3 regions of the Burkholderia sp. 22313 genome follow, and region 2 is predicted to be linked to each of the others. Evidence: predicted binding sites of a transcription regulator. Region 2 holds the regulator's gene; each other region holds the start of a gene.
The links. Region 2 encodes HrcA, which represses chaperone genes, less so after heat shock. Its sites were predicted from a motif close to TTAGCACTCNNNNNNNNNGAGTGCTAA; they were not measured.
Positions count from the first base shown of each region.

Region 1: the regulator HrcA is predicted to act here: its motif matches at 2,684-2,710, upstream of ACTJKF_RS20660 (co-chaperone GroES).
Region 3: the regulator HrcA is predicted to act here: its motif matches at 2,269-2,295, upstream of rpoH (RNA polymerase sigma factor RpoH).

Region 1 covers NZ_JBQEON010000025.1:57,251-61,878, reverse strand. Annotated here, with positions in the region: gene thiD (bifunctional hydroxymethylpyrimidine kinase/phosphomethylpyrimidine kinase) at 1-459, shown strand, start outside; gene groL (chaperonin GroEL) at 630-2,270, opposite strand; gene ACTJKF_RS20660 (co-chaperone GroES) at 2,317-2,610, opposite strand; gene ACTJKF_RS20655 (SRPBCC family protein) at 2,987-3,496, opposite strand; gene ACTJKF_RS20650 (LolA family protein) at 3,559-4,191, opposite strand; gene ACTJKF_RS20645 (quinol oxidase) at 4,188-4,607, opposite strand.
Region 2 covers NZ_JBQEON010000009.1:30,092-34,719, forward strand. Annotated here, with positions in the region: gene hemH (ferrochelatase) at 1-1,017, opposite strand, end outside; gene hrcA (heat-inducible transcriptional repressor HrcA) at 1,165-2,187, opposite strand; gene ACTJKF_RS09735 (NAD kinase) at 2,330-3,232, shown strand; gene recN (DNA repair protein RecN) at 3,252-4,628, shown strand, end outside.
Region 3 covers NZ_JBQEON010000041.1:17,774-22,401, forward strand. Annotated here, with positions in the region: gene ACTJKF_RS26925 (cytochrome ubiquinol oxidase subunit I) at 1-671, opposite strand, end outside; gene cydP (cytochrome oxidase putative small subunit CydP) at 661-939, opposite strand; gene rpoH (RNA polymerase sigma factor RpoH) at 1,271-2,206, opposite strand; gene ACTJKF_RS26940 (acyloxyacyl hydrolase) at 2,568-3,137, shown strand; gene ACTJKF_RS26945 (nuclear transport factor 2 family protein) at 3,183-3,566, shown strand; gene leuA (2-isopropylmalate synthase) at 3,710-4,628, opposite strand, start outside.

The DNA.
Region 1 (4,628 bases), on a different contig from region 2:
ACGCTGCTCGTTGCCGACCACGCGACGCTGATCGCGCTCGCGCAGCCGGACGGCGACGCCGAGGCGCCGAATCTCGACGCGGCCGTGTCGCACCTGCTGTCGCAGGGCTGCGAGTACATCCTGTCGTCGGAGACGGGCTCGCATCGGCTCGTCAACACGTTGTACGGCGAGGAAGGCCAGCTCCGCGAAGACATGTGGGATCGCTCGCCGCACCGGCTGATGGGCATCACCGACACGCTCGGCGCGGCGATCGCCGCCCTGCTCGCGAACGGCCAGGAACCGCCGGAAGCCGTGCGCGAAGCGCAGGAATACCTGTATCAGGCCGTGCGCGACGCGTTCCGGCCCGGCATGGGCGCGCACCTGCCCGACCGGTTCTTCTGGGCGCGCAGCAATGACGATGCAGACACGCCGCCGGCCGTGAAGGCCGATCTGGTGCCGAGGACGTCGCACCGGCATTGATGCATGCACGGCGGCCAGACGCCGCCGTTGTACGCCACGCATGATCGCTTCGGGGCGGCGCGCCGCCCCTTTTCGCGCGCACATAAAAAAAGACCCGCATCGCTGCGGGTCTTTTCTTTTGGCTGGAACGCGCATCGCTGCGCGTTCCGGACACCATCGACCGAAGTCGATTACATGTCCATGCCCATGCCGCCCATGCCACCCGGCATGCCGCCCGGCATCGGTGCATCTTCCTTCGGCAGTTCTGCGACAGCTGCGTCCGTCGTCAGCAGCAGGCCAGCAACCGAAGCTGCGTTCTGCAGTGCGGTGCGCGTGACCTTGGTCGGGTCGACGACGCCGGCTTCAACCATGTCGACGTACTCGCCCGTTGCTGCGTTGTAGCCGTAGTTGCCCTTGCCTGCAGCCACTGCCGCCACGACGACGCTGGCTTCTTCGCCACCGTTCGTGACGATCTGGCGCAGCGGCTCTTCCATCGCGCGCAGCACGATCTTGATGCCGGCGTTCTGGTCAGCGTTCAGGCCGGTCAGGCCCGCGATCGCGGTGCGAGCGCGGATCAGCGCAACGCCGCCGCCTGCCACGATGCCTTCTTCCACAGCTGCGCGCGTTGCGTGCAGTGCGTCTTCGACACGTGCCTTCTTTTCCTTCATTTCGACTTCGGTCGCAGCACCGACCTTGATCACTGCCACGCCGCCGGCCAGCTTGGCCACGCGCTCTTGCAGCTTTTCACGGTCGTAGTCCGACGTCGCTTCTTCGATTTGCGTGCGAACTTGCTTGACGCGCGCTTCGATGTTCACGGCTTCGCCTGCGCCGTCGATGATCGTCGTGTTTTCCTTGCCCACTTCGATACGCTTCGCCTGGCCCAGCTCTGCCAGCGTTGCCTTCTCGAGCGTCAGGCCGGTTTCTTCCGCGACGACTTGACCGCCGGTCAGGATCGCGATGTCTTCCAGCATGGCCTTGCGGCGATCGCCGAAGCCCGGCGCCTTGACCGCAACGGTCTTCAGGATGCCGCGGATGTTGTTGACGACCAGCGTTGCGAGCGCTTCGCCTTCGACGTCTTCAGCGATGATCAGCAGCGGACGGCCAGCCTTCGCGACTTGCTCGAGTACCGGCAGCAGATCACGGATGTTCGACACCTTCTTGTCGTGCAGCAGCACGAACGGGTTGTCGAGGACGGCGACTTGCTTGTCCGGGTTGTTGATGAAGTACGGCGACAGGTAGCCGCGGTCGAACTGCATGCCTTCGACGACGTCGAGTTCGTCAGCCAGCGACTTGCCGTCTTCGACGGTGATCACGCCTTCCTTGCCGACCTTGTCCATCGCTTCAGCGATGCGATCGCCGATCGACGAGTCGCTGTTCGCCGAGATCGAGCCGACCTGTGCGATTTCCTTGTTCGTCGTGCACGGCTTGCTGATCTTCTTCAGCTCTTCGACAGCCGCCGCGACTGCCTTGTCGATGCCGCGCTTCAGGTCCATCGGGTTCATGCCCGATGCGACGTACTTCATGCCTTCGCGAACGATCGATTGCGCGAGGACGGTTGCCGTCGTCGTGCCGTCGCCTGCGTTGTCGCTGGTCTTGGAAGCCACTTCCTTGACCATTTGCGCGCCCATGTTCTGGAGCTTGTCCTTCAGCTCGATTTCCTTCGCGACCGACACACCGTCCTTGGTGACCGTCGGGCCGCCGAAGCTGCGCTCGAGCACGACGTTGCGGCCCTTCGGACCCAGCGTGACCTTGACTGCGTTGGCGAGAATGTTCACGCCTTCGACCATCTTCGAACGGGCGGAATCGCCGAATACGACGTCTTTAGCTGCCATCTTCTAACTCCTTGAATTCTTGGGAATATGTGCCGTCAGTGGACGCTTACTTCGCGTTGACCACGGCCATGATGTCTTCTTCGCGCATGACCAGCAGCTCCTGGCCGTCGACCTTGACGGTCTGGCCAGCGTACTTGCCGAACAGCACGCGATCGCCGACCTTCACGTCGAGCGCGATCGGCGCGCCCTTGTCGTCGCGCTTGCCCGGGCCGACCGCGAGGATCTCGCCTTGATCCGGCTTCTCAGCAGCAGCTTCGGGGATCACGATGCCCGAGGCGGTCTTGGTTTCCTGATCCAGGCGCTTGACGATCACGCGATCGTGCAAAGGACGAAGGTTCATATTCACTCCTCTCTTGACTGAGATTGAAGAACGCTTAGGGAATCTGCCCGGCGGATCGCCCGGCAGAGAATTGTTAGCACTCTCGTGCAGCGAGTGCTAATTATATGGACGGGTTTTGACAAATTCAAGAAGGGGAGCCGGAGGTTTTTTCATCCGCCGCCGGGCGACGGAAAAACGCCGAGAAAACCAATAAAATCCTTTTGAAACAATACGATAGATAACAATCCAACCCACCAGGAAGGGCCTCGATACGGGTTATCCCCGCCATCGCTTCGTTTTGACACGGGGTAAGCAGCGAGTTCCCGCCGCCGTCCGGCCCCCCTTCAAAAAGCCTGCTCGGGCGCCAGGCGGCACGCAAATGCCGGCCGCCGGCGCCTCACATGTCGGGGCAACCCGCAACCGGCTGGAACGTTCGGCCGTCGGTCTCGACCTTCGCGCCGAGCAGGCGCGCGAGCCCTTTCGCGCCCTCGCGCATCACGACGTCGTGATTCCAGATGAAGAACGGCCGTGCAATCGGCTCCAGCCAGTTCATCCAGCGCTCGCGCGTGCGGATGTGCCAGTCGTAGCGCACGACGGTGCGCGTGCCGTCGCCGGCGAACGACCAGCGGCCGTCGCCCTCGATCGCGCCGCTCGCGCGGCCTTCGAGCACATGCGGCCGCTCGACGCGCAGCACGCGCATGTCGAAGGTCAGCCGGTACGGCAACGCGCCCTTCCACGTATATCGCTGCAGCGCGCCGACGCCGCGCGCGTCGCCCGGCTCGATCGCGACGGTCCGCACGGCGCCCTTCCACCAGTCGGGCCAGCGGTCGACCTGGTAGATCGCGTCCCAGACCACCGCGAGCGGCGCATCCACGCGCCACGTCGTCGAAAACCGGTATTCCGCCATGCAGCCTCCGGCACGAATCGGGATCGGGAAAGGGGATCGGGAAGCGGGGTCGGGAAGCAGGGTCAGGGCGCGAAAAACCGTGCGGGAAACGCGATATCGATCTCGACGTCGTCGAGCGTCACGGTTTCGAGCGGCGCGCCGTCGTCGTCCGCGAAGCTGACGACCTTCAGCGGAAAGCCGTCCTCGGTGTCCAGCCACAGCCGGTAGCGATGCACGCCGTGGACCACGTGCGCGGGCGCGCCCGTCACCGATACCCGCAGCGTGGTCCGGCCGCCGATGGTTTCCTCGCCTTCCGTCACCGTCGCGCCGCCCTGCTGCAGCGCATGCACGTTGCGCAGCAGCACGCCGATGTCCGACCGGTCGACACGATGGCCGCTGCGGTCGCGCAACAGCGGATTGGACGGCGACATCGTCAGTGCGGGCAGCACATGCTCGCCGAACGGGCGCAGCCGGACCTTGCCGTCACCGGGATCGTATGCGAGCACCGCGCCATGATGCGGCGACACGAAGTCCATCCGGACGAAACCGGGTTTCAGGTACGCATAGTGGAATTCGGTGTGCTCGCCGCTGCGCGCCGACGAGCGGATCGTCGCACGGTACGAGTGGACCTGGTCGAAATGCGCCTGCGCGACGGTCACGGGGTCGGCTGTCATGCTCGCTCCTATCAGGCTCGCGGCCAGCAATGCGGCAATCATGGCGCCGCCTCGACGTCGAGCACGCCTTCCATGCCGCGCTCGCGATGGCTGCGCAAGAACAGCAGCCGATGCGTGCAATAGTAGGCGAAGCGGCCGGGCGCCGTCGGCGTGAAGCGAAACGTCTTCGGCGTCGTGCTCAGTTCCGTGTGCACCGCGATGCCGGCCTGCGGCGCGTCGATTTCGAAACTGTGCGGCACGATGCCCGGTTCGACCGAGACGGTCAGTTCGACCGGCGCCTGCGCGCGGACGATCACATGGCTCGGTCGAAAGAAATAGCTGCCGCCGACGATCGTCACCCGCTGCACGCCGTCGGCGTCGACCGGCACGCGCACCGGGACGCCGCCGTCCGCTTGCGCGAGCCCGGCGCCTGCCGCGAGCACCATCGCCGCCACCACCCTTGCCGCCTTCGCATTCATTTTGCACTCCCTGCCGAGGTC
Region 2 (4,628 bases):
ATTCTCGGCGACGATCTCGCCCACGGCGCCGATCCACGCGGGCGCGCCGTTCAGGCACGGAATCCGGTGGAAGGCCTGGCCGCCGCCCGCGATGAACTCGTCGCGCACTTCCATCCCGATCTCCTCGATCGTCTCCAGACAATCGGCCGTAAAACCGGGACAGAACACATCGGCGCGCCGCACGCCGGCCTCGCCGAGCTCGCGCAGCGTCGGCGCCGTGTACGGCTGCAGCCATTCTGCCTTGCCGAAGCGTGACTGGAACGTCACGCGGCATTCGAGCGGCGACAGCCCGAGTGCGGCCATCAGCAGCGCGCCCGTCTGCTGGCACTGGTCGTGATAGGGGTCGCCGAGATCGAGCGTGCGCTTCGGCACGCCGTGAAAACTCAGCACGAGCTTGTCGCCGGCCGCGAAGTCCGGCCGGCCGTGCTGCGCCCAGTACTGGCGCACCTGCTCGGCGAGCGCGTGGATATAGGCCGGATGGTCGGCATACTGCCGCACCGTGCGCACTTCCGGCTGGTTGCGCATCCGCGCGAGCGCGCCGAACGCGGCATCGAATGCGGTCGCCGTGGTGGACGCCGAGTATTGCGGATACATCGGCATCAGCAGCACGCGCTCGACGCCGGCACGCTTGAACTGCGCGAGCGCCTGCGCGATGTTCGGGCTGCCGTAGCGCATCGCGTAGTCGACCTTCACCTGGTAGCCGTTCGACGCGAGCAGATGCCGCACGCCGTCGGCCTGGCGCTCGGTGTACACGCGCAGCGGCGAGCCTTCGGGCATCCAGACGGCCGCATATTTCTTCGCGGACGCGCGGCCGCGCAGCGGCAGGATCAGCGTGCGCAGCAGCACCTGCCAGACGACCTGCGGGATTTCGACGACGCGGGGATCCGACAGGAATTCGGCCAGATAGCGCCGCACCGCGCGCGGCGTCGGGGCGTCGGGCGTGCCGAGATTGATCAGCAGCACGCCGATGCGATGGGCAGCCGCGACACTCGAAGGCGGCTCAAGATCGAAACGCATGGGCAGGAACGTGCTCGGGGCACGCAGTCGGACGGCTCTCAATTATAGCGGGCCGCCCCGATCGGGTCGGCTGGCCGTTCGACCGACTGGCGGCGCGCGCGGCGCCGCGGCACGATGGCGGAACGGTATTCCCGCCGGCGACGGTCGTTACTGCTGGCTCAGCGTGAGCGACAGCAGCCGCGCGGTGATGTCGACGATCGGGATCACGCGGTTGTAGGCCATGCGGGTCGGGCCGATCACGCCGAGCGTGCCGACGATCTGGCCGTTCACCTCGTACGGCGCGGTGACGACGCTCATTTCCTCGATCGGCACGAGCGTCGATTCGCCGCCGATGAAAATCTGCACGCCCTGGGCGTGGCTCGACACGTCGAGCAGTTGCAGGAGGCCCGTCTTTTGGTCGAACACGTCGAACAGTTTGCGCAGCCGCGCCATGTCGGACGACAGGTCCGCCACTTCGAGCAGGTTGCGCTCGCCGGAAATGAGCACGGTGTCCTCGGTATCGGGCACCTCGGTGCTGGCCGTCACCGCTGCATGCATCAGCGTGGTCATGTCGCCGCGCAGCTGGTCGATCTCGTCGCGCAGGCGGCGCCGCACCTCGTCGAACGACAGGCCGGCAAAGTGCGCGTTGATGTAGTTGGACGCCTCGGTGAGCTGCGACGGCGAATAGTCGCGCGGGGTCGCGAGCATCCGGTTCTGCACGTCGCCCTCGGGCGTGACGATGATCAGCAGGATGCGCTTGTCCGACAGGCGCATGAACTCGATCTGCTTGAACACGTGGCTGCGGCGCGGCGTCAGCACGACACCGGCGAATTGCGACAGGTTCGACAGCACGCTCGCCGCGGCCGCCACCACCCGTTGCTGCGGTTCGCCGGCCTGCAGCGTGTTCTGCACCTGCCGTGCGACGGCTTCGGCGTCGATCGGCGCCTCGACCGTCAGCATCGTGTCGACGAACAGGCGATAGCCGCGCGGCGTCGGAATGCGGCCGGCCGACGTGTGCGGGCTCGACACGAGGCCGAGCTCCTCCAGGTCGGACATCACGTTGCGGATCGTTGCCGGGCTCAGCTCGAGCCCCGAGTAACGGGACAACGTGCGCGAGCCGACCGGCTGACCGTCGGCGATATACCGTTCGATCAGGGTTTTCAGGAGGGTTCGTGCGCGAGGATCTAGCATGGTGGAAAATTTTAGCGCAACCGCGCGAGCACGGCGAGTGGGCGCGGCCACTGTCGCGCGGGCCGGCCGATCCGGCCCCGTGCGCGCACAGCCGGTTCCACAGCCGGTTCTTTTCGTCAACGAGCTATGGTGTAATGCCGGCATGAAAACCGGTAATCAGTTCAACACCGTCGCGCTCGTCGGCCGGAGCAACACGCCCGGCATCGCCGAGCCGCTCGCCACGCTGGCTGGCTGCATCGCGAAGCTCGGCTTCGAGGTCGTGTTCGAAGCCGACACGGCGCGCGAGATCGGCATCTCCGGCTATCCGGCACTCACCCCGGCGGAAATCGGGGCGCGCGCGGACGTGGCGGTCGTGCTCGGCGGCGACGGCACGATGCTCGGCATCGGCCGCCAGCTCGCGCCGTACAAGACGCCGCTGATCGGGATCAACCACGGGCGGCTCGGTTTCATCACCGACATCGCGGCGGCCGACATGCAGGCGCTCGTCCCGGTGATCCTGTCGGGCAAGTTCGAGCGCGAGGAGCGCTCGCTGCTCGAGGCCCGGATCATGCGCGACGGCGAACCGATCTACCACGCGATCGCGTTCAACGACGTCGTCGTGAACCGCAGCGGCTTTTCCGGGATGGTCGAGCTGCGCGCGTCGGTGGACGGCCGGTACATGTACAACCAGCGTTCGGACGGCCTGATCGTCGCGACGCCGACCGGCTCGACCGCCTATGCGCTGTCGTCGGCCGGCCCGATCCTGCATCCGCAGCTCCAGGGCATCGTGCTCGTGCCGATCGCGCCGCATGCGCTGTCGAACCGGCCGATCGTGCTGCCCGACGACTCGAAGATCGCGATCCAGATCGTCGGCGGCCGCGACGTCAACGTGAATTTCGACATGCAGTCGTTCACCGCGCTCGAACTGAACGACACGATCGAGGTGCGCCGCTCGAAGCATACGGTGCCGTTCCTGCATCCGATCGGCTACAGCTACTACGCGACGCTGCGCAAGAAGCTGCACTGGAACGAACACGCATCGAACGAAGACGACAAGGCGTCCTGACGCACCACCGCCCGACACCATGCTCCGCCACCTCTCGATTCGCGACTTCGTCATCGTCGCCGCGCTCGATCTCGAATTCGACAGCGGCTTTTCCGTCTTTTCCGGCGAAACCGGCGCCGGCAAATCGATCCTGATCGACGCCCTCGCGCTCGCGCTCGGCGAACGTGCCGACGCAAGCGTCGTGCGCGCCGGCTGCACCCGCGCCGACATCACCGCCGAATTCACGCCGCACGACCGCGTCGCGCGCTGGCTCGACGAACACGCGTTCGACACCGAGGACACCGTGATGCTGCGCCGCGTGATCGACGCGAACGGCCGCTCGCGCGCGTTCATCAACGGCACCAGCGCGACGCTCGCGCAACTGCGCGAGCTCGGCGAGATGCTGGTCGACATCCACGGCCAGCACGCGCACCAGCTGCTGATGCGGCCCGACGCGCAACGCGAGCTGTTCGACACGCACGCGGGGCTCGTCGCCGATGCCGCGAACGTCGCACGCGCGTGGCGCGTCTGGCGCGACGCGACGCAGGCGATCGACGCCGCGAAAGCGCACGAGCGCGAACTGCAGCTCGAACGCGAGAAACTCGCGTGGCAGCTCGCCGAACTCGACAAGCTCGCCCCGCAACCGGGCGAATGGGACGAAGTCGGCAGCGAGCACAAGCGCCTGTCGCATTCGGCGAACCTGATCGCCGGCGTGCAGGGCGCGCTCAACGCGCTGTCCGAGGCGGACGACGCGCTGCTCCCGCAGCTCGGCGCGATCGTGTCGAAACTACGCAGCCTGGCCGACTACGACACCGGGCTCGGCGACGCGCTCGCGTCGCTCGAACCGGCCGAGATCCAGCTGCAGGAAGCCGTCTATTCGCTGTCGCACTACGCGCAGCGCCTCGATCTCGACCCGGCCCGCCTCGTGCAGGTCGAAACGCGCCTCGACGCGCTGCACTCGACCGCCCGCAAGTTCCGCCTGCCGCCCGACACGCTGCACGAGGAACACGCGGCACGCCGCGCGCAACTCGCGGCGCTCGACGCGGCCGCCGATCTCGGCGCACTCGAAGCCGCGCAGGCGAAGGCATGGGAAGCCTATCTCGGCGACGCGAAACACCTGTCGAAAGCGCGCGCGCAGGCCGCGAAGGCGCTCGGCACGGCCGTCACCGCCGGCATGCAGGAACTGTCGATGGCGGGCGGCAGCTTCGAAGTCGCGCTCGTGCCGCTCGCCGACGGCGGCCCGCACGGGCTCGAGCAGGTCGAGTTCCGTGTCGCCGGGCATCCCGGCGTGCCGCTGCGGCCGCTCGCGAAAGTCGCGTCGGGCGGCGAACTCGCGCGGATCAGCCTCGCGCTCGCGGTGATCGCGAGCGCGGCCAGCCCGACGCCGACGCTGATTTTCGACGAAGTCGACACGGGG
Region 3 (4,628 bases), on a different contig from region 2:
ACCGCGAACGAGCGCAGCGCGAAGTCGACGTCGCGCTTCTTCAGCAGGTACCAAGACGACACGCCGAGCACGAACATCGCCGCCGACACGTAGCCGGCCGATACGGTATGCACGAACTTCACCTGAGCAACCGGGTTGAACAGCACGTCGAACAGGCTCGTCATCTCCATGCGCATCGTCTGGTAGTTGAACTCGGCGCCGACCGGGTTGTTCATCCAGCCGTTCGCGACGAGGATCCACAGCGCGGACAGGTTCGAGCCCAGCGCGACGAGGAACGTGACCATCAGGTGCTTGACCTTCGACAGGCGGTTCCAGCCGAAGAAGAACAGGCCGACGAACGTCGATTCGAGGAAGAACGCCATCAGGCCTTCGACCGCGAGCGGCACGCCGAAGATGTCGCCGACGTAGTGCGAGTAGTACGACCAGTTCGTGCCGAACTGGAATTCGAGCGTGATGCCGGTGGTCACGCCCATCGCGAAGTTGATCCCGAACAGCTTGCCCCAGAACTGGGTCATGTCCTTGTAGACCTGCTTGCCGGTCATCACGTAGACGGCTTCCATGATGACGAGCAGCCAGGACAGGCCGAGCGTCAGCGGCACGAACAGGAAGTGGTAGAGCGCCGTGATGCCGAACTGCAGACGTGACAGATCGACGACTTCGCTACTTATCATGGTGGTCTCCCTCGGTAGATGCAGGCGCCGGCACCGAGAGCAGCTTCTCGGCGACGACGGCGGGCGGCAGCGACATGTGCTCCGCCTGCGGATGATTGAAGAATGCGTATTTGAGCGACATCAGGAGGATCAGCTTGACGATCAGCACCAGCGTGATGTCGCGCACGAGGGTCGGCCCGCGAACCCACGCGCCGATGCGCGCGCGCCAGCCGGGCGTGCCGTCGGCCCGCGGGGGAGGCGCCGCAGGCTCTTTATTGATCGAGATCAAGGCAATTATCCTGAATCGATTTGCGTTGAATTTTGGGGCGACTTTACGTTGGATTTTATGACGGCGGTAAAGCGGTTTTAATCCTTTTAAGCCGACGTGCCAATTTTAAGATGCCGGCTTTCCGATGCCGAGTGCTGCGCTGCGGCAGACCGTCGCGAATTGCGTGATGAATCTTGAGGTAGATCAAGGTTATGCGGAAGGGGACGGAATCCGCCTGATACCAGATCAATATGGTCAGTCAATAAGCGAGGCGTGCGGCGAAATCGACAGGCGAAAAAAAACCGCTGCCGGTCGGGCAGCGGTTTTGGGTGAAACGCTCTAACTCGCGGATTTATGCGTATTCGGCGAGTGCCGTGCGCATCTTTTTCATTGCGCTCGCTTCGATCTGGCGGATGCGTTCCGCCGACACGCCGAATTCGGCCGCGAGATCGTGCAGCGTCGAGCCGCCCGAGCCGTCGTCGTCGACGTTCAGCCAGCGCGCCTCGATGATCCGGCGGCTGCGTGCGTCGAGTGCCTCGAGCGCCTGCGCGATGCCATCCGTCTGCAGCGAGTCACGCTGACGCGCGGCGAGCACGGCGGTCGGCTCGTTGTGCGAATCCGCCAGGTAGGCGATCGGCGCGTACGACTCCTCGCCGTCTTCCACTTGCCCTTCGAGCGCGATGTCGCCGCCCGACAGGCGCGTTTCCATTTCGGTCACGTCTTCGCGCTTGACGTTGAGCTCTTGCGCGAGGCCGTCGATTTCCTCGGGCGTCATCGCCTGCATGCTCTTCTTGTGGCTGCGCAGGTTGAAGAACAGCTTGCGCTGCGCCTTCGTCGTCGCGACCTTCACCATGCGCCAGTTGCGCAGGATGTACTCGTGGATCTCGGCCTTGATCCAGTGAATGGCGTACGACACCAGGCGGACGTTTTGCTCCGGGTCGAAACGCTTCACCGCCTTCATCAGGCCGATGTTGCCTTCCTGGATCAGGTCGCCGTGCGGCAGGCCGTAGCCGAGATAATTGCGCGCGATCGACACGACGAGCCGCAGGTGCGACAGCACGAGGCGGCGTGCCGAGTCGAGGTTGTTGTCGTCGCGGAATTCGGTCGCGTACTGGCGTTCCTCTTCGGCGGTCAACAGCGGGATCCGGTTGACGGCCTGGATATACGCGTCGATGTTGCCAAGCTGGCCCGGCAACATCGATTGAGTTGCGAGCGCCAGCGAGCCTGCCGATTCGGCCTTGGCCGGCGTCGGGCTCAGGGTGTTCGGAAGGGTCAGGGCATGGCTCACTAAAAAACTCCTTTGGAATCAGGGACAAACCCCTGGTCTCGGATGAGATTCCGAGGCCAATCTTAGCACTCCCGTCATCCGAGTGCTAATTCCTTAGAGGGCGCGTGGGCATCCAAGTTCCCGGTTTTCTATCGAATCAGTCGAGTCGATAGTCTAATTTGCGACCGAGCGGACGACGAGAAGTTCCGTAAGCCATTGTTTCTGATGGTAATCGGTAGACGATTTCGATTTTTGTCGTTTTGGAAGCAAACAATTTCGGTTCGTGATGCCGACCCGAAAAGTCCTTTACCATACCATTCAGTTCGCTCGGGCCCGGCCGCTGCGGCAGGGCTCCATTCAACCCGCAAAGTTGGAGTGTCAGATGAACAATAAGAAGAATCGCCGGCCCCGTAGCCGGGTTGCGCTGCATGCGCTGCTGGCGGCGTCGCTGCTCGGTGGATCGGGGGCCGCATTCGCGGATCGGTGGGGGATCCAGGCGGGCGGCGGGTTTTCCGATCGGCACGGGATCCACAAGGGCGATCTCGGGGTGGTCTGGGATCCGGGCTGGAACTGGTGGGAAATCGGCGGCTGGCACTTCGCGTTCGTGGTCGAAGGGCACGCGGCCTACTGGCACACGGGCGGCAACGTCCACGGCAACATCGGCGAATTCGGCGTGACACCGATGTTCCGCTTCATCAAGAGCGCGGGCGAGATTCGCCCGTATATCGAGGCCGGCGGCGGCGTCCGGCTGCTCACGCACCCGACGATCTCGAACAATTTCTCGCTGTCGACCGCGTTCCAGTTCGCACCGACCGCGGGCGTCGGCGTCCAGTTCGGCCAACGGCAACAGTATCAGGTTGGCTACCGTTTTGAACATGTGTCTAACGCGGGTATCAAAGAGCCGAATCCTGGTATAAATTTCCACCAGTTCTACGTGCAGTACAACTTCTGATCCGCACGCCCGCGCACGGCGGGCGCGTTGCCGAGGAGTCAGGCGATGGCGAAGGTTGTCGATGCGATTCGCGCACTCGAGCGCGAGCGGTTCCGGGCGATGGTCGACGGGGACGGCGAGGCGCTCGATGCGCAGTTGTCGGACAAGGTGTTCTTCGTGCACACCAACGGCAAACGCGAAACCAAGCAGCAGTTCATCGACGCCATCGTCGCCGGCCGCCGCCGCTATCGCCAGATCGAAATCCAGTCGCAGGACCTGCTGCCCGTCGGCGACGCCACCTGCGTCGTCACCGGGCGCGCATTGATCGAGATGGAAACGAACAACGGCGGGCTGGTGTTTCCGATTGCCTATACGGCCGTCCATACCCATGAGCAGGGGCAGTGGCGCCTGCTGGCGTGGCAGGCGACGCGGTGCGCGACCGAGACATGAGCGCGCGTGGCGCTCCTTTTCGTGTTCCGACCGAAGCGGCCTTCTGGGCCGCTTTTCATTGGCCCGTGCGGCGCGGATCGCGCGGCGCACGGGCGGTCACGCACCGCTCGCTGACGTTCAAACCCTGACGGGAAACCTGCCGGTCAGGCCGCCGCGCGGCGATCGGCACAGCGCCAGTCCGAGCGGTTGATCGCGCTGACGACCGCGTCGAGCGCGGCGCTCGCCGGATCGGCATGCACGCCGACACCATGCCGCAGCGGCGCATCACCGACCTGGCAGCCGACCGATACCGCGATCAGGCCATCCGTCGTGCGCACGTGTTCGCACGACGCGACGTCGATCGCCGCGCCGGCCGCCGCCGCGAAGGCCGCGGCCACGCGCCGGGCAGCGTCGTCGGGCGACGCGCCGGCCGGCGGCGCGCCCGCGATGTCGTGGTTCTGCCAGCGAGCGCCGTCGCCGTGGCGCGCGGCCGGGCCGTCGGTCTCGAAGAATTCGCGGGCGAACAGCGCGCAGATCGCGTCGCCGGTCACTTCCTCGCCGGATGCGTCGGCGAGCGTCTGCACCGCGTGGCTGAATTCGATCTGCACGCGCCGCGTCGGCGTGAAGCCCATCCCGCGTTCGAGCAGGAACGTCGCGCCGCCCTTGCCGGACTGGCTGTTCACGCGGATCACCGCGTCATAGCTGCGACCGAGGTCGGCGGGATCGATCGGCAGGTACGGCACTTCCCACATCGCGTCGGGTCGCTGCTGCGCGAAGCCCTTGCGGATCGCATCCTGGTGCGAGCCGGAGAACGCGGTGAACACGAGGTCGCCCGCATACGGATGGCGCGGATGCACCGGGATCTGGTTGCAGCGCTCGACCACGCGGCGCACCGCGTCGATGTCGGAGAAATCGAGGCCCGGGTCGATGCCCTGCGTATAGAGGTTCAGCGCGAGCGTGACGAGATCGACGTTGCCGGTGCGTTCGCCGTTGCCGAACAGGCAGCCCTCGATGCGGTCGGCACCCGCGAGCAACGCGAGCTCGGCCGCCGCGACCGCGGTGCCGCGATCGTTGTGCGGATGC